4 regions of the Micromonospora noduli genome follow, and region 3 is predicted to be linked to each of the others. Evidence: riboswitches for the same ligand, from Rfam matches in the RefSeq annotation. Region 3 holds a riboswitch; each other region holds the start of a gene.
The links. Region 3 has a riboswitch for cyclic di-AMP ahead of MED15_RS07820 (coiled-coil domain-containing protein). Riboswitches for the same ligand answer to the same signal wherever they lie in the genome.

Region 1 (4,206 bases), on a different contig from region 3:
GGTCGTCAGGCAGCGATCCGCCCCGCCGTCCGCCGCGTTTCCACCGCAACGGTGAACCGCCAGGCCCGCTGACCCGTATCCCGCACCGGATCGTTGGGAGTCTCGCTTTGGGTTCCGACCACACTCACACTGCTCCGTCCGCCCCACCAAGGGTGCGACGGATCCTCGTCGTGACTGTGGTACCCCTCTTCGTCGCCACCGTGCTGGCAGCAGCGCTGCTCTGGCCGCGCGGCGGGTCACCGCAGACCGATGGTGGCGCGGACGTGCCGCGCTACCCCGGCACCGTCACCCGGGTGGTGAGCGAGCCGTGCCCGCCGGCGCCGTCGGTTCCCGAGGGCACACCGAGGGTCGGCGACGGGCGGTGCGGCACCGTCGACGTGCGGGTGGACGACGGGCCGACCGCCGGCCAGCAGGTACGGACACCGGTGCCCGACGGGCCCGGCGCACCCCGGGTCGAGGTCGGCGACGAGGTCATCCTGGTCGAGCTGGCTGACCCGACCGATCCCACCACCAGCAACTGGAACATCGCCGAGCACCAACGCGGCACCCCGATGGTGTGGCTGGCGGTGATCTTCGCGGCCGCGATCGTCGCGTTCGGTCGGTGGCGAGGTCTGGCAGCGCTCGCCGGACTGGCCGCCAGCTTCGCCATCCTGCTCACCTTCGTGCTGCCGGGCATCAGCGCCGGCGGGTCACCGCTGCTGGTGGCGGTGGTCGGCGCGGCCCTGATCATGTTCGTGGTGCTCTATCTGACCCACGGGGTCACCGCACAGACCTCGGTCGCGGTGCTCGGCACCCTGGGCAGCCTGGTGCTGACCGGCGTGCTCGCCACCATCGCCACGGCCGCGACCCACCTCACCGGCTTCGGCAGCGAGGACGCCACCACCCTGTCAATGTTCCAGGGCGACGTGGACCTGCACGGCCTGCTGCTCGCCGGGATCATCATCGGATCGCTCGGGGTGCTCGACGACGTGACGGTCACCCAGGCGGCCACCGTCACCGAACTGGCGAACGCCAACCCCGGGCTGACCCGGTTGCAGCTGTACCGTGCCGCCACCCGGGTCGGCCGCGCGCACATCGCCTCCACTGTCAACACCATCGTGCTGGCGTACGCAGGCGCGTCACTGCCCCTGCTGCTCCTGCTCACCGCCGACTCGCGACCGATCGGGCAGATCCTCACCAGTGAGTTCCTCGCGCAGGAGATCGTCCGCAGCGCGGTCGCCACCCTCGGTCTGATCGCCGCCGTGCCGCTGACCACCGGGCTGGCCGCGGTGGTGACCGCCGCCGGGCGTACCGCTGCCACGGCGTCCACCGACGCTTCCGCGCCCCGGCCCCAGCCGGACCGCAGCGAGGCACTGGCCGCACTCAGCTCACCGCGAACGGCCGGCTCCGACGAGCCGGCCCGGACGCGGACCGCACCCCCATCCGAGGCCACCGACCGGTGGCCGGAGTCGAACAGGAGCACGGATACGGCATGGTGACACTCCTCAGCGTGACCAGATCGGGCATCCACCCTGAGAACCGCGTCACTGGTCACTCAACGCTATGGCGAAATGACGCTTTTGGTCGGCATCCAGGCGTAGCTCACCCGGTCGACTCTCGGGTAACCTCGCTGCCGGTTACCGATGAAGGCGCGAAGCGGCGCCTGCGGTGCCACCGCCCAATCGCCAACCGGCGAGCCGGGGACCCAGGTGCCTGGGGTGAGTCCGCGTCAGCGGTAGGGGCCACTTCCGCCCCGAACCCGTCAGCTAACCCGGTCGGCGGTCGACGGAAGGGAACATTGTGACGGCACCCCTACACCGCTGGTTGAGTCCCGTGGTGGCCGTGATCGCCGCACTGACCGTGCTCGCCGGGCCGCTCCCTGCGCACGCCGCCCCGACGAACCCCACACCCTCCGGGCACGAGGAGGACGGCGAGCCCAAGCTGCTCAACGACGTCATCGAGCAGGCCAACCGCGACTACTCCGCCGCAAAGTCCAAGCTGGACAAATCCAAGAAGCGGCAGGGCGAGTTGGCCGCAGAGGTCAACCGGGCCAAGGCCGACCTGGACGCGTTGGCCCCGCAGGTCGGGCAGATCGCCGCCCAGGCGTACCGGACCGGCCGGATCGGTGCGGTCGCGATGCTGCTGGAGAGCGATGCGCCCGACTCGTTCGTCCAGCGCGCCGGGATGCTCGACGAGATAAACATGGTCAACGAGAAGAAGCTCTCCGAGGTCAACGAGGTGAAGGCCCGCGCCGAGCAGGCCAAGCTGGCCCTCGACACCGAGGTCCGCGAGCAGCAGAAGCAGACCGCCCTGATGGCGAAGCGCAAGAGCGAGGCTGACAAGGCGCTCTCCCTCGTCGGCGGCAAGGGTTTCACCGGCGGCCTGGTGGATGCCACCTCCAAGGTCGCGAAGATCGGCCCGGGTCGCACGGCCGACGGTGACTGGAAGCCCCAGTCGTGCAGCGAGAACGACCCCACCACGTCCGGTTGCGTCACGCCGCGCACGCTGCACGCGTACAAGGAGGTCAAGGCGGCCGGCTTCAACCGGTTCGTCGGCTGCTACCGCCCCGGCGGGCCGTGGGAGCACCCGAAGGGCCGCGCCTGCGACTGGTCGCTACAAAAGAGCGGGTTCTCCCCGTGGCACAACAACGACACCCGGACGTACGGCAACAACGTCGCCGCGTTCCTCATCCGTAACGCCGACCGGCTGGGCATCTACTACGTGATCTGGAACCGGCAGATCTGGTTCCCGGCCACCGGCTGGAGTTCGTACAGCGGGCCGTCGAACCACACCGACCACGTCCACATGTCGCTGCTCTGACCCGCACGATCCCGGTCGAGGGCCGTTCCGCGTGACGCGGAGCGGCCCTCGTCGCGTCAGACGGTGGCAGGCGCGGCCGGGTCGGTCGACTCGGGTGATCCGGCCGGGGTCTCCAACGTCGCGAGGCCGGCCGGTACGACGGCCACCGGGCGCACCGCTCCGGCGGCCAGCCGGTAGGACATTCCCACCACCGCGCACCGTCCCCGCGCCACCTCGCCGGCGAGCACGGGCGACTGCCCGAGCAACGTCTCGACGGTCTGGGCGATGTGGATGTCGACGATGCCGTCGATGTCGTCCACGCCCTCGGACGTGGCCCGGCGCAGGCTGGGCAGAACGGCGTCGACCACCGCGCCCAGATGGCCACTCGGCGCGGTACCGGTCGCGGCGGACTCCCGGGCGGCCTGCACCGCACCGCACGAGTCGTGGCCGAGCACCACCACCAGCGGGACGCCGAGGACGGTCACCGCGTACTCGACGCTGCCGAGCACCTCGGGGCCGGCGGTGTGCCCGGCGGTGCGAACCACGAACAGGTCGCCCAGCCCCCGGTCGAAGATGATCTCGGCGGCCAGCCGCGAGTCGGAGCAGCCGACGATCACCGCGAACGGGTGTTGCCCGTCGGCCACGGCGGCCCGGTGCCCGGCATCCTGGTTGGGGTGGCGTGGGGCGCCATCGACGAAGCGCCGGTTGCCGGCAACCAACTCGGCGTACGCCCGGGTCGGCTCGCTGGGCGCGGTGGCCCGGTCGGTGGTCCGCTGCGGACCCGGCTGACCGCCGGAGCTCCCGGTATGACTCATCCCGCACCTCGTCTCGACGCATCTGACCTGGTCAAACCGGCTTTCCGCCGGCCGGGCGGCAGGCGCTGGCTCGTGCTCCACCGTCACACGCACCGTAAGATGCGTCAAGGTATGCGTGATTTAGATTTCATACGTTGACTCCGGCCACCCCCTGGGCAACCTTCCCGGGGCAGGGCGGACCAGACTCTCGCGAGGGCAGGCGGACATCCGGAAAGGCGGTCGCACGATGGCGAGCACGGTGACGGACGACACCGGCGGCGGGCGGAACTGGACGTTCCTCACCAATCACGGGCACGTCCTGCTGGCCATCGCCCGCGACCCGACCGCCCGGCTACGCGACGTCGCCGCCGAGGTCGGAGTGACCGAACGAGCCGCGCAGGCGATCGTCGCCGACCTGGAGGCGGGCGGTTACCTGCACCGCACCCGGGTCGGACGACGCAACGAATACACCCTCAACCCGGCCGGCCGGTTCCGGCACCCCGCCGAGGCCGACCGGCAGGTCGGCGACCTGCTCGCGCTGTTCGCCGACGTTCCCACCGCGAAGGCAGAGCCCCAGGCCTGACCCCGGTCACCGGGGGCCGCTGACCGACGGTCGCGGCGGTAACCTTTGCGG
Region 2 (4,206 bases), on a different contig from region 3:
GCTCAGCGGTACGGGTCCAGCAGCGCCAGCACCGCCGCCGGGTCCTCCACGTGCGCGTTGTGCCCGAGACCGGGCAGCGTGGCGACCGGTACGCCGTACTCCTTGAGCTGTTCGTCGGTGACCATCGGATCGTTCTCCCCGCGCGCCAGCACCACCGGCACGTCGGTCGCCGCCAGCAGCGCGGTCAGGTCGGGCTCGCCGACGGCGAAGGCGGTCGGGTCCATGGCGAGGCGCCACCGGCCGTCGACCTGGCGCAGCCCGGCGTCCACCACGGGGTGGTCCGGCGGGACCAGGCCGGCCAGCCCGGAGACCCGCAGGTAGCGGCGAGCCGCCTCGGTGCGGCTGGCGAACCAGCTCACCGGGCGGGCGGCGACCTCGGCCGCGCGGGTCAGCTCATCGGGTGACCAGAGCGCCTTGATGCCCAGCCCGACGACCGCGTCCACCGGCGTTCCGGCGTCGCGGGCGGCCAGCGCCAGGCCGACCACCCCACCCAGCGAGTGCCCGAGCACGACGAGCCGGTCGTCGGGAGCGAGGGCCTGCGCGACCTGCTGGGCGAAGCCCGCGAAGGAGTACGACGGCAGCGGCGACGCCCAGCCGTGGCCGGCGAGGTCCGGTGCCAGCCACCGCCCGGGCCAGTGCTGCTCAAGGTACGGGGCCCAGGGCAACCACACGTCCCCGGTCGCTCCCATGCCGTGCAGCAGCAGCAGGACCGGCCTGCGGCCGGCGTGACCACCCGTCTTCTCCACCACGGCCGCAGTCTCCCACGGTTCACGGCCGGGTACGAGAGCCGTCGATGACGGACCGCGCGGACAAACGCCGCGGGCGCCGGCCCCTTGTGGGAGACGGCGCCCGCGGCGGTCAGCGTGCCCGGGTCAGGCGGAGTAGCCCCGGCTGGTGATCCAGTTGGCCAGGTCGATAGTGGTGATCCAGTACGACGGGTCGGCCGGGTTCGCCGAGTCGGCGATCCGTACGGTGCGACCGTTGTCCTTGTAGCCCACCACGGCGATGTAGTGCCCGCCGCCGTAGGAGTGCCAGCCGCCGTCGGTGTCGGTGGCGTCCCCGACGACGTTGGCCACCACGCCCCGGCCGTCGGTGATGGCCTTCACCACGTCGGCCTGGAGGCGGTCCATCTGGGCCGGGCTGGGCGCGCCGGGGAACATCCGGGTCCGGTACGGGGAGCCCTTCACCTCGGCGTTGAGCACCCGCGTGGTGTCCTCGGCCGAGTTGGTGCCCATCTCGGTGGTGCCCAGCTCGGCGCCGAGCTCCTGCTGTGTGCGGTCGATGCCGGCGGCGCTGAGCGCGTTCCGGGTGGCCGCCGGGCCGCAGTTGTAGTAGGTGTTCTGCGCCTCGTAGTCGTAGTCGAGCACCTTGGTCGCGGGCGGCTTCGGCCGCTCCGGCTTCCGGGTCAGGTCGGGGTTGCTGCTGGCCTTGGCGGCGGGCGACGCGGCGCTGGTGGCCGGGGCGGCCGTGGTCGGCACGGCGCTGGCCGAGGGGGACGCGTCCCGAGCCTCGCCGCGGGAGGCGGCGACGTCGCTGCGCATCTCGGCGACAGTGGTCGCGGTGCGCTGGCCGGCCGGGGCGTCGTCGGCAGTGGTGAGCAGGGCGCCGGTGGTGGTGGCGATCGCGAGGGCCGCCGCGGAGGCGGCGACGATCTGGTACGGGCGCTCGGTGGCGAGGCGGCGGAGCTGACGCTGCAGGGTGTGCTTCACGGGGTCCTCCACGGATCGGGGGAGAGCGGCACACCGGGGCCGGACCGGTATCCGGGCAGGCGCCAGCGCGCGGACAGTGGTCCGCGGATGGTGAACCGCTCAGGGGAACGCCCGGCGCGGCCGGGCGGGGAAGGCGATGACCCGGGGGGTCAGCTCACCGTCACGCGACGAATGAGCGGGTGCACCGCCGCGCCGTGGAGGCGAGGGAACAACCGAGGGGTGGAAAGGTGCTGCACGAGGATGGGACTCCTTCCGACACCGCCTACCGGGTTAGCTGACGGATTCGGGCGGGAAGACGCCCTACCGCGGGCCGTGGCTCGCGGATTCACCCCGGACTTACTGGTGGGTCCCCGGTTCGTTGATCACGATTAAGCGGGTCGATGCGGCGTCGCGTCTTGCGATCGGTTACCGCACCGGACGGCACGACACTACTGGCGTCTCAACGCCCTGCCAAGCCAGGTTCACCTGCGTAAACCCCAATCGGCGCGACAATTTCTGCGCGTATTGCCGATGATGTGACTCGATGGGACAAGCGGTTACGGCGACGCCTGCGGGCGACAACCGGACAGGCCGCAAAGAATGCGGCCACAATCGCGTGAACAATCCCGCCGATCGCGTCGGACGTCCGGTTTCCCGATTGGGTGACCGGCCTCACATCACGGATTGGGCTCAACCCGCCCGGGCCGGGCGCCAGCGTGCCACGACGGTGGGACGCAACGCCCCGGCCACCGTGCGGCGCGCGGGGACCAGGGTCGGGCGTAGCCGGGCCGCCGCGGCGTACGCCTCCTCGGCGAGGGCACGAGCCGAATCGGCGGCCAACTCCGCGTCGCGCCAGGCGGCCCGCTCACGGTCGGCGGCCACCTGGTAGTCGGCCAGCCGCGCATCCCGGACCACCCGGCTGATCAGCACCTCCTGCTCGACCGGGTGTCGCCGGGGATCCCAGCCGCGCCGGTGCCCGAACACGTCGCCGAGCTGCGCCATCGTCAGGTCGCCCCGCCAGTACGCCGCCATCGCCGCCCGGTGCAGATAGCGTTCCCGGGCGGCGTACTCGGCCGGGGTGTGCGGGGTCTGCGGGGTGGGCAGCGCCCCGGCGCCCGCGAAGCGACGGGCGGCGGTGTCCGCCTCGTCGTACCCGATCCAGGCCTGCTCCAGCTGCTCCTGAGCGGTCAGCCAGGCGGCGCGTCGTCGCTTGGCGGTGGTGGCCGCGCCGGCCGCGGCGACGGCGACCTCCTCGGCGTAGCGGCGCCTGTCGACGGCCTCGGCGGCGGCCAGCTCCCGAGGAGTGGGCCCGGCCGGGAGCGGGTCGTCAGTTGGCCGGTCCCGTTCGGGGCGGGCGGCCAGCACGGCGAGCAGGCCCAGGGTCAGCAGGAACAGCGTCGACCAGATGGCGGCGGCCCGCGGCATCTCGGTCACGAACTGGTAGAAGACGACGGTCTCCATGGTCGGCACCTCGGGGAGAGAGCAGTGCGATGGGGAGCCGCGCCGACCAGTGGGCCACGGCGGGCCACGGATCGGCGGGTCAGGGGGCGGGTGGGTCGACAGGGCGCGGTGTCGGGACGGTCGTCCCGGTGGCTCAGCGCCCGGGTGGAGCCCGGGAAGCCCGACCACCCGCTGCGTCGACGAGGGACGGCCGGTCAGATTCGGCCGCGCGGACCGGCAGCACGCCGGCCGCGATGGTGCCCTGATCGTCGGGGAGCGCCACCGGCGTGTCGACCGACCACGTCGGGACCGACTCCTCGGCGGCCTCCGGCGGTATCGCCGGGGCCGGGCGGGCCGCACCGTGTGCCTCGGAGTGGCGGTAGCAGGCCGTCAGCGACCCGGCGGCGACCGAGGCTGGCACCGCGCTCGACGTCGGCACCGGGCCGGGTGTTGGCGTGGCGGCCGTGGCCGGGCCTGCGCCGAGCGCCAGGGCCGCGACGACGGCGAGGCTGGTCAGCACCCGAGTCGCCCAGCGCGCCACCCACCACAGCGGACAGGTGAACGCGACCGGAAGCACGTCCCCACGCTACCGTCGCGCCGACCCGGGCGCACCGACCACGGGCGTGTCGGAGCACGCCGCGCCGACCTCGTTGACCAGGGTGGACGTTGTCAGCGAAGGTCGACGTACGTTGATCGACCGGCGGGCTGAGCGACCTCGTCGGCAGGTACGTCGACCTCGCCACGGGCGCTGCCTGCGGGGTCCCGTGCGTCATCGTCGCCGGCCGCCCGTTGTCGGGGGACGGGCGCCGGACGGGCCGCACGGCGCGGCGCGAGCCGGCGCATCATCGGGGTTTCGACGAAGCGGTGCAGCAGCCCGGCGAGGATCAGGTTCGCCGCCAGGAAGCCGAGCACCACGGCCGGGCCACGCCAGCCCGCGAAGCCGATCCCCCACGTCCCGCTCCAGCGCAGCACGCTCGTCATCACCAGGACGTGCACCAGGTAGAAGGCGAACGAGACCTCACCGAGCCAGACCACCGGCCGGGACCGCCACGGCGAGCGCCGACCCCGCACGTCCGCG
Region 3 (4,206 bases):
GCCGTGTTCGGCGCTGGCGCTGCACCATCCTGCTCAGGGCCTGGGTGTCACTGTCGTTTCAGCAGGCAGAGGTCGCCGTGGCGACATCCGTTTGGGCGGTGCTACTCCGGTGAGCGACATACCTCAGAGGTATAAATATGACTCCTTGGTATAACGCCTACCAGCGAGACTCCCCCGAGCAGCAAGGCGAGGTCGCTGCGGCGCCCGCGTGCAGCGGCCGCGGCGCCTAGACCGTGGTTCCGGCGCGATCACGGCTCGTGCGTGCGGGTCGGGTGGCGGGACGCCGGCCCCACGGCTTGTAGGTGGACAGCACCGTCGCGATGATCATCAGGCTGGTCGACACCGCCGGCGCGATGACCAGGTCGGCGCGATCCCGGGCGGGCAGGGCGGCGCCGACCGCTCCGGCGTGACGCAGGTTCGGGGTGAGCAGGAACAGCACCAGCCCGACCATCACCGTGGTGAGCACGAGCTTGACCAGCACCCAGCGGTGGCGCAGCAGACCCCACGGGGTGAGTAGCGAGCTGGCGACTCCGATCAGCCAGACCAGGACGCTCAGCGGCGCGAACAGCAGCGTGCCGACCAGGGCCGTGACCGGATAGACCACCGCCGGGTCGGCACCTCGCTCCACGGCGATGCCGAGGGTGAGCAGCACCAGGTCGGCGCCGAGCCAGCCGAGCGAGGTGACGAGGTGCAGGGTGAGCAGCGCCTTGCGGGTGGTGGGTCGGATCCGAGGCATACCGCGATGCTGCCCGCCGACCGCGGCCGGGTCGTCCGACGAGCGACGACATCAGGGGTACGCCCGGCGACGTAGCCCGACCCCGGACGCACGTGATGCCTGTGAGTCATCACGACGACTCACAGGCATCACGACGCGTGGGTCAGTAGACCGACAGGTGTACGTGGTTGGTGTGGTCGGTCGACGGGGTGCCGTGCGCCCCGCTGTACGACTTCCACCCGCTGCTGGGCAGCCAGATCTGCCTGTACCAGATCACGTAGAGCACGGCGAGCCGGTCCGCGTTGCGGATGAAGTACGCGGCCAGGTTGTTGCCGTACGTCTTGTCGCCGCCGGTGGCGTCCCCGCCGAAGCCGCCCTTCTGCGCCGCGAAGTCGCAGGCCCGGCCCTTCGGGTGTTCACCGGAGCCGCTGGGGCGGTGGCACGAGACGTACCGGGTGAATCCCGCGGCCTTGGCCTGGTTGAGCGCGTGCAGGGTGCGTGGGGTGATGCAGCCGCTGGCCGGGGTGGGGTCGTTGACGCTGCACGACTCGGAGGGCCAGGAGCCGTCGGAGTTGCGCGGCGCGGCCGTCGCGTTGGCGCTGGAGGTGCCCCGGTTGGAGCCGGTGTCGGCGGTGGTCTGCGGTTTGGGTGCGGTGGCCACGGTCAGGGCCCGTTCGGCCTGCTCCTTGCGCTTGGCCATCACCGCGACCTGCTTGCGCTGTTCGTTGATCTCGCCGTCCAGGCCGACGCGGGTGCGGTTGGCCTTGTCCTTGCTGTTCAGCAGGTCGCGCAGCACCCGGTCCTCGTTGGCGGCCACCGCGTCCAGCGCGGCCGCCCGGTCCATGAAGCCTTCCGGGGTGTTGCTGTTGAGCAGCGCCGACATCGCGCCGAGCCGACCGGTGCGGTAGGCCACTTCGGCGATCTCGCCGACCTTGCCGTTGCGCTGCTCGATCTCGACCTCAATGGTCTTCAGCTGGGTGGCGAGCTGCTTCTGCCGTTGCACGGAGGTGTCCAGGGCGCGCTTCGCGTCCAGGTAGCCCTTGCTGGCCGCCTCGAGTTGGGCCCGCAACGCCGGGGTGCCGCCCTCCTCGTCGGAGTCGGGTGCGGCGGCCCGCAGGCCGGTCGGGGGAGCGGCCGAGGCGGTGCCGGCCGGAAGCGCGACGCCGAGGGCGAACATCGCGACGATCAGGGCCGCCAGGCGGGCGGCGGGTGGTCGTGCTGGTGCCACTGCGCATGTCCTTCCGTCAGCCGCCGACCGGGTTAGCTGACGGGTTCGGGACGGAAGATCCCTACCGCTGACGCGGATACACCCCAGGAACATGGTTCCCCGGTTCGCCCAGTTGGGCGATTAGGCGGCGACCGCCACCGGCGCCGGGAGGGCGCCGCCTGGTGGAGGCCGGGACCGAGCCTACCGGTGCCAGTGGGGCCCCTGCAGCCGTTGTGACGGACGGTGCGTGCGTCACCACGGAAAATTACGGCTCCGTCACCATTCGATGGAGCCACAGGCTCCAGAAGCGGCGCCGGGCTCGATCTGCAACGTCGCGTGCTCGATGCGGAAGTCGTCATGCAGGGCCGTACGCGCTGCGGTGAGCACCGCGCCGACCTCCGCGCCGGGTGCCATGGTCAGGTGAGCGGAGGCGACCTCCATGCCCGAGGTGAGCGTCCAGACGTGCAGGTCGTGCACCTCGACGACACCGGGGACGGCGGCGAGCCGGTCGTGCACGGCCGTCACCTGGAGGTGCTCCGGGGCGGCCTGCACCAGGATGCGGATGGCGGCGCGGGCCAGCCGCCAGGTGCGCGGCAGGATGAACACGCCGATGGCGACCGCGACCAGGGGGTCGGCCCACCACCAGTCGGTGACGGTGATGAGCAGTGCCGCGCCGATGACGCCGAGCGAGCCGAGCAGGTCACCGAGCACCTCCAGGTAGGCACCCTGGAGGTTGATGCTCTCCCGGGCCCCGGCGCGCAGCAGCGCGAAGGCGGCGATGTTCGCGAGCAGGCCGAGCACGGCCACCGCGAGCATCGGGCCGGCGATGACCTGGTGCGGGTCGCCGAAACGGCGGATCGCCTCGATCACCACGTAGATCGCGACGCCGGAGAGCAGGACGGCGTTGGCCAGCGCGGCGAGCACCTCGAGCCGGTAGAGCCCGAAGGTGCGCTGCGGGTCGCCGGTGGCCCGCCGGGTCGCCGTGATGGCAGCGAGCGCCATCCCGATGCCGAGCACGTCGGTGAACATGTGCCCGGCGTCGGAGAGCAGGGCGAGCGAGCCGGTGTGCAGGGCGGCCACCGCCTCGACCACCATCAGGGTGGCGAGCAACCCGAAAGCCGCCCAGAGTCGACCTCGGTGCTGGTGTGCGGCATTGGCGACGGACCCATGGTGGTGGTCATGACCTGCGCCCACGAGAACCACCTTCCGCCGCTGGTCGGGACCCGGTCAAATGTATGCTCACATCGCTATGTGTGCAAGTGTACGGGCAGGGCCTTCCGCTGGCGGCAGTCCGCACACGTCAGCCGGTCGGGTCGATGGTGGTGAGCCGCTGGGTGGCTCGGGAGAGCGCCACGTACAGGGTGCGCACCCCGGCGCCCGGATCCGCCCGGATCTCGCTCGGGGCGACCAGCACCACCCCGTCGTACTCCATGCCCTTGGCCTCCAGGCTGGTCACCACCTGCAACCTCGGCGCGCCGAGCGCGCCCAGCCACCCGGCGACCTCGTCCCGGCGGGGGACCGGCGTGATCACCCCGACCGTGCCCTCCACCTCGGCCAGCAGGCCGGCGGCGGCCTCCACGGTCGCGGTCTCCAACCCCGTCGCGGGCACCACCAGCTCCACCGGCTCGACCCCGGTGGAGCGCACGGCGGTCGGCAGCGGCAGGTCCGGGTAGAGCCGACGGATCTCCGCCGCCGCCACCGCGAAGATCTCCGCCGAGTTGCGGTAGTTCGTGGTGAGCGTGAAGTCGTGTCGCTTGCGCCGGCCCAGCGCCTGGTCGCGGGCTCGGGTCAGCTCCTCCGGATCGCCGGTCCACGCGGTCTGCGCGGGGTCGCCCACCACGGTCCAGGAGGCCAGCCGGCCGCGTCGACCGATCATCCGCCACTGCATCGGCGAGACGTCCTGCGCCTCGTCCACCACCACGTGCGCGTACTCCCGGTAGTCCTCCGGACGCTCCCGGGCCGCCGCGCGGGCGGCCCGCTGCCGTTCACCGAGGGTGCTCAGCTCACGGACGCCGCCAGCGAGCTGGAACGGATCGCGTCGCGCGCGAGCCGGCTGCGCGGGCTTACCGAGCAGCGCGTCCAACTCGTCCAGCAACGCCACGTCGGCGATGGTCAGCCCAGCCGAGTCCAGGTTCCGGTAAGCGGCGTTGAGCAGCCGGATCTCCGCCGAGGAGAGGATCCCCCCGGCGTACCGGCGCAGCCGGTCCGGCTGCGCCAGCCAGCCGAGCACGTGCCGGGGGTGCAGCCGAGGCCACCACGCCTTGAGGAACTCCCGGAACTCCGA
Region 4 (4,206 bases), on a different contig from region 3:
CGGACCGTGGCCAGATAGCCGAAGCCCGGCCCGTATTGCTGGAGGAGAACGCGGATCCCGTCGGCGAGTCGGGGCTCGTCGGCGGCGAATTCGGACCAGGAAGCCATGTGGGCATTCTATCGAACAAATGTACGAGCAGCGACCTCGACGCGCTGGTCACCGGCACCGAATCCGGCCACTTTTGGCAACGCGGCTATGGTGGTCCGATGCTGCTCTCCGACCGCGACCTGGTCTCCGAGATCAAGGCCGGCACGCTGGGCCTGGAGCCGTTCGAGCCCACGCTGGTCCAACCGTCCAGCATCGACGTCCGACTCGACCGGCTGTTCCGGGTTTTCAACAACCACCTCTATACCCACATCGATCCCGCCATGCAGCAGGACGACCTGACCTCGGCGGTCGAGGTCCCCGACGGCGAGCCGTTCGTGCTGCACCCCGGGGAGTTCGTCCTCGCCTCGACACTGGAGGTCATCTCGCTGGGTGACCATCTCGCCGGCCGACTGGAGGGCAAGAGCTCCCTGGGCCGGCTCGGGCTGCTCACGCACTCCACCGCCGGCTTCATCGACCCGGGCTTCTCCGGTCACGTGACGCTGGAACTCTCGAACGTGGCGAACCTGCCGATCACCCTGTGGCCGGGCATGAAGATCGGGCAGCTCTGCATCTTCCGACTCTCCTCGCCGGCCGAGCACCCGTACGGCTCGGTGGTCTACGGCTCGCGCTACCAGGGCCAGCGGGGGCCGACGCCCAGCCGCGCCTGGCGGCACTGGCGCACCTGGCCGACCCGCTGAGGTTCAGCCGCCAGGACCGAGACGACGAGGGCCCGCCGCGACGGATCGCGACGGGCCCTTCGATCACCCGGGGTCAGCCTGGACGGCCGTAGCTGTGGATCGGGCCGTCGTCGACCTTCTTCATCTTTACCGGCTGACCGGCCTGCGAGGCGTGCACCACCCAGCCGCCGCCGACGTACATGCCGACGTGGTGGATGTCGCTGTAGTAGAAGACCAGGTCGCCGGGGCGCAGGTCACCCTTGCTGACGTCCTTGGTGACCCGGCTCTGCGCGGCGGCGTTGTGCGGCAGCGACACGCCGGCCTTCGCCCAGGCGGCCAGCATCAGCCCGGAGCAGTCGTACGAGTTCGGGCCTTCGGCACCCCAGACGTAGGGCTTGCCGATCTGCGCGCAGGCGAACTTGACCGCCGTGCCCGCGGCACCGCCAGGGTAGCTACCCGGGCAGGGCGCTGGGCGCAGCGGACCGCCGCCGCCGCTGCCGTACACCTTCAGGCGCAACTTCTGTAGGCGGTCGATCTCGTCGTTGATTTGCTTCTTCTTCGCCGCCAGCTGAGCTTCCGTGCGGCTCAGCTGGGCCACCATCTCGTCCAGTGGCGCCTTCTGCGCGGCCAACTGGTCGCGCAGGTCGGCCACCTGGCGTACGTCCTTCTGCTGGTTGTGCGCGAAGCGGTCGAGCATTTCCAGCTGGCCGACCACCTCGCTGGGCGACCGGCTACCCAGCATCGCGTTGACGGTCGAGACGTTCTCACCCATGTAGGCGCGCACGGCCAGGGCACTGACCTTGTCCATCGCGGCGTCGACCTGGCGCTCAAGCGGAGTGATCCGGGCGGCCAGCGCGTCGGCCTGCTTGCGCTTCGCGGTGAGGTCGGTGCGGGTGGCGTTGTGCCGCTCGATGATCGGTTCGAGCTTGTTCCAGTCGGCGTCGATCTGGCGCTCGATCTCGGCGACGGACGGGTCGGCGTGGGCCGCCGTGGCACTGCCGGTCAGAACGACGGCGATGCCGGCCAGCGCGGCGAGTGCGGTGGTGAAGCGGGACCAGCGTGGGCGCGGCACGATCGACGACGGACCGGCTGATGCCGACCGCTCGGACGACGGCCGCGGGGCATGGAGTGCCACCGGGGTTCCGTACTCCTTCTTCCTGACCGCCTACCGGGTTAGCTGACGGGTTCGGGCGGGAAGTCGGCGCCCTACCGCAGTGGCTGCGGATTCACCCCGAGGGACCTGGGTCCCCGGTTCGTTCGGAAACGACTCGGCGGTGTCGGTCCGTTACCGCCCGGGCTGGGCGGAGCTGCTGTCGGGCCGACGAATGACCAGAGTAGAGACGCTTGTTACCGATCCGCAACCCGTGCGGCAGTGACACTCCGTACGGATTGGACGAGGTCACCGACCGTGTGTGAAGAATTCTTTCCGCATGCTTCGATAGATGGAAAGGTATTGACGTGACCTCCCGGACGGCGCGATGGTGACCTGACCTCACTCCGCGAAAATCTAGGGGGTTCGATGCACCATCCAACCCTGTCGACCGGCTGGCGCGCACTGCTCGCCGCCACCGTGGTCGCCGCCGCAACCACTGTGCCACTCTCCGCCGGCCCGGCCGCCGCCGCGCCCACCACCGACCGCCAGCAGCAGTACGCCGCAGCGGCCACCGAGTACGGCGTGCCGGCCGTCGTGCTGCTCGGCGTCTCCTACCTGGAGTCGCGCTGGGACACCAACGCCGGCACACCGAGCACCAGTGGCGGCTACGGTCCGATGCACCTGACCGATGCGCGGCACGTGGCCGCCCTACCCGGGCGCGGCCACCACGACGCCGGCGCCGAGGACCCACGCGGCGACGACTCCCGTCCCGCCCGGGTGCCCGCGCCCCGGCCGGTCGAGGCACCCGAGCCGTCCACCGCCGCATTGCAGACCGTCGACGCCGCCGCCACGCTGACCGGCGCCACCCCCGAGGCACTGCGCACCGACGCGGGCCTCAACATCCGGGGTGGGGCCGCGCTGCTGAGCGCGTACCAGAGGGATCTGGGCGCGCCGGTCGGCGCGGACACCGACCCGGCGGCCTGGTACGGCGCGGTCGCCCGCTACTCGGGCGCGGACAGCGCCGACGCCGCGGCAGCCTTCGCCGACGAGGTCTTCACCACCATCGGCGCGGGCGAAGCCCGGGTGACCGACGACGGCCAGCGGATCACCCTGCCGGCCCGTGTGGTGCGGCCCGAGCGTTCCTGGTTGGACCGGCTGGGCCTGCGCCGCCTGGCCCGCCCGGACGGGGTGGAGTGCCCCCGTACCATCTCCTGCGAGTGGATCCCGGCGCCCTACGAAGCGTTCGGCGACGGGGACTACGGCAACCACGACCTCTCCGACCGACCCGCCCGGCAGAAGATCGAGTACATCGTCATCCACGACACCGAGGCGAGTTGGGCCACGACCCTGAAACTCGTCCAGGACCCGACCTACGTGAGCTGGCACTACTCGCTGCGCTCGGTCGACGGGCACATCGCGCAGCACGTGAAGACCAAGGACGTCGGCTGGCACGCCGGCAACTGGTACGTCAACGCGAAGTCGATCGGGCTGGAACACGAGGGCTTCGCGGCGCAGGGCACCTGGTACACCGAGGCGATGTACCGGACCTCGGCGAAGCTGGTCCGACACCTGGCGCTGAGGCTGGGCATCCCACTGGACCGCCAGCACATCATCGGCCACGACAACGTGCCCGGCACCATCGCCTCGACAGTGCGGGGAATGCACTGGGATCCGGGCCCGTACTGGGACTGGACGCACTACTTCGACCTGCTGCACGCACCTCGGCTGGACACCGGCACCCCGGCCACCGGAATGGTCCGGATCGACCCGGACTACACCACCAACCAGCCGGCGTTCACCGGCTGCGTCACCCCGGGCGTGCCCTGCGCGCCACGCGGCTCCTCGGCGGTGGTGCTGCGCAGCGCACCGTCCGCGGACGCGCCGCTGGTCAACGACATCGCGCTGCGCCCGGACGGCAGCCCGAACACGATGACCGTGTCGGACCACGGGGCCCGGGCATCCGCCGGGCAGACGTACGCGCTGGCCGGGCGGCAGGGCGACTGGACGGCGATCTGGTACCTCGGGCAGCGGGCCTGGTTCCACAACCCGGCGTCCGCGCCGACCGCCAGTTGGACCGTCGGCGTCGTGGCCACGCCGAAGCCCGGCCGGACCACCGTTCCGGTCTACGGACGGGCGTACCCGGAGCAGTCCGCGTACCCGGAAGGGGTGCCCTACCAGGCGATCTCGCCGCTCCAGTACACCCTGGCCGCCGGGCAGCGGTACGCCGTCGGCGCGGTGCTGGCCGGCGAGTACTACCGGGCCAGCACGTTCGACGGCTCCTCGCCCGGCGACTGGACGGTGATTCGCGGCAAGAACCGGTACGCGCAGATCCAGTTCGGCCACCGGATC

Region 1: it holds a riboswitch for cyclic di-AMP, as region 3 does, so the genes downstream of both, MED15_RS11310 (coiled-coil domain-containing protein) here and MED15_RS07820 (coiled-coil domain-containing protein) in region 3, are expected to answer to the same signal.
Region 2: it holds a riboswitch for cyclic di-AMP, as region 3 does, so the genes downstream of both, MED15_RS25445 (C39 family peptidase) here and MED15_RS07820 (coiled-coil domain-containing protein) in region 3, are expected to answer to the same signal.
Region 4: it holds a riboswitch for cyclic di-AMP, as region 3 does, so the genes downstream of both, MED15_RS19730 (C40 family peptidase) here and MED15_RS07820 (coiled-coil domain-containing protein) in region 3, are expected to answer to the same signal.

What each region holds. Positions count from the first base shown of each region.
Region 1 covers NZ_PYAC01000008.1:191,857-196,062, reverse strand. Annotated here, with positions in the region: gene MED15_RS11315 (YibE/F family protein) at 108-1,478, shown strand; cyclic di-AMP (ydaO/yuaA leader) riboswitch at 1,645-1,775, shown strand; gene MED15_RS11310 (coiled-coil domain-containing protein) at 1,780-2,799, shown strand; gene MED15_RS11305 (carbonic anhydrase) at 2,856-3,593, opposite strand; gene MED15_RS11300 (helix-turn-helix transcriptional regulator) at 3,820-4,155, shown strand.
Region 2 covers NZ_PYAC01000033.1:176,911-181,116, forward strand. Annotated here, with positions in the region: gene MED15_RS25440 (alpha/beta fold hydrolase) at 3-749, opposite strand; gene MED15_RS25445 (C39 family peptidase) at 873-1,721, opposite strand; cyclic di-AMP (ydaO/yuaA leader) riboswitch at 1,954-2,094, opposite strand; gene MED15_RS25450 (hypothetical protein) at 2,379-3,149, opposite strand; gene MED15_RS25455 (hypothetical protein) at 3,283-3,705, opposite strand; gene MED15_RS25460 (acyltransferase family protein) at 3,798-4,206, opposite strand, start outside.
Region 3 covers NZ_PYAC01000004.1:116,491-120,696, reverse strand. Annotated here, with positions in the region: gene MED15_RS07825 (DUF2269 domain-containing protein) at 227-736, opposite strand; gene MED15_RS07820 (coiled-coil domain-containing protein) at 879-1,943, opposite strand; cyclic di-AMP (ydaO/yuaA leader) riboswitch at 1,949-2,080, opposite strand; gene MED15_RS07815 (cation diffusion facilitator family transporter) at 2,199-3,116, opposite strand; gene MED15_RS07810 (HelD family protein) at 3,223-4,206, opposite strand, start outside.
Region 4 covers NZ_PYAC01000018.1:3,633-7,838, reverse strand. Annotated here, with positions in the region: gene MED15_RS19740 (pyridoxamine 5'-phosphate oxidase family protein) at 1-107, opposite strand, end outside; gene dcd (dCTP deaminase) at 207-785, shown strand; gene MED15_RS19730 (C40 family peptidase) at 859-1,836, opposite strand; cyclic di-AMP (ydaO/yuaA leader) riboswitch at 1,913-2,048, opposite strand; gene MED15_RS19725 (N-acetylmuramoyl-L-alanine amidase) at 2,284-4,206, shown strand, end outside.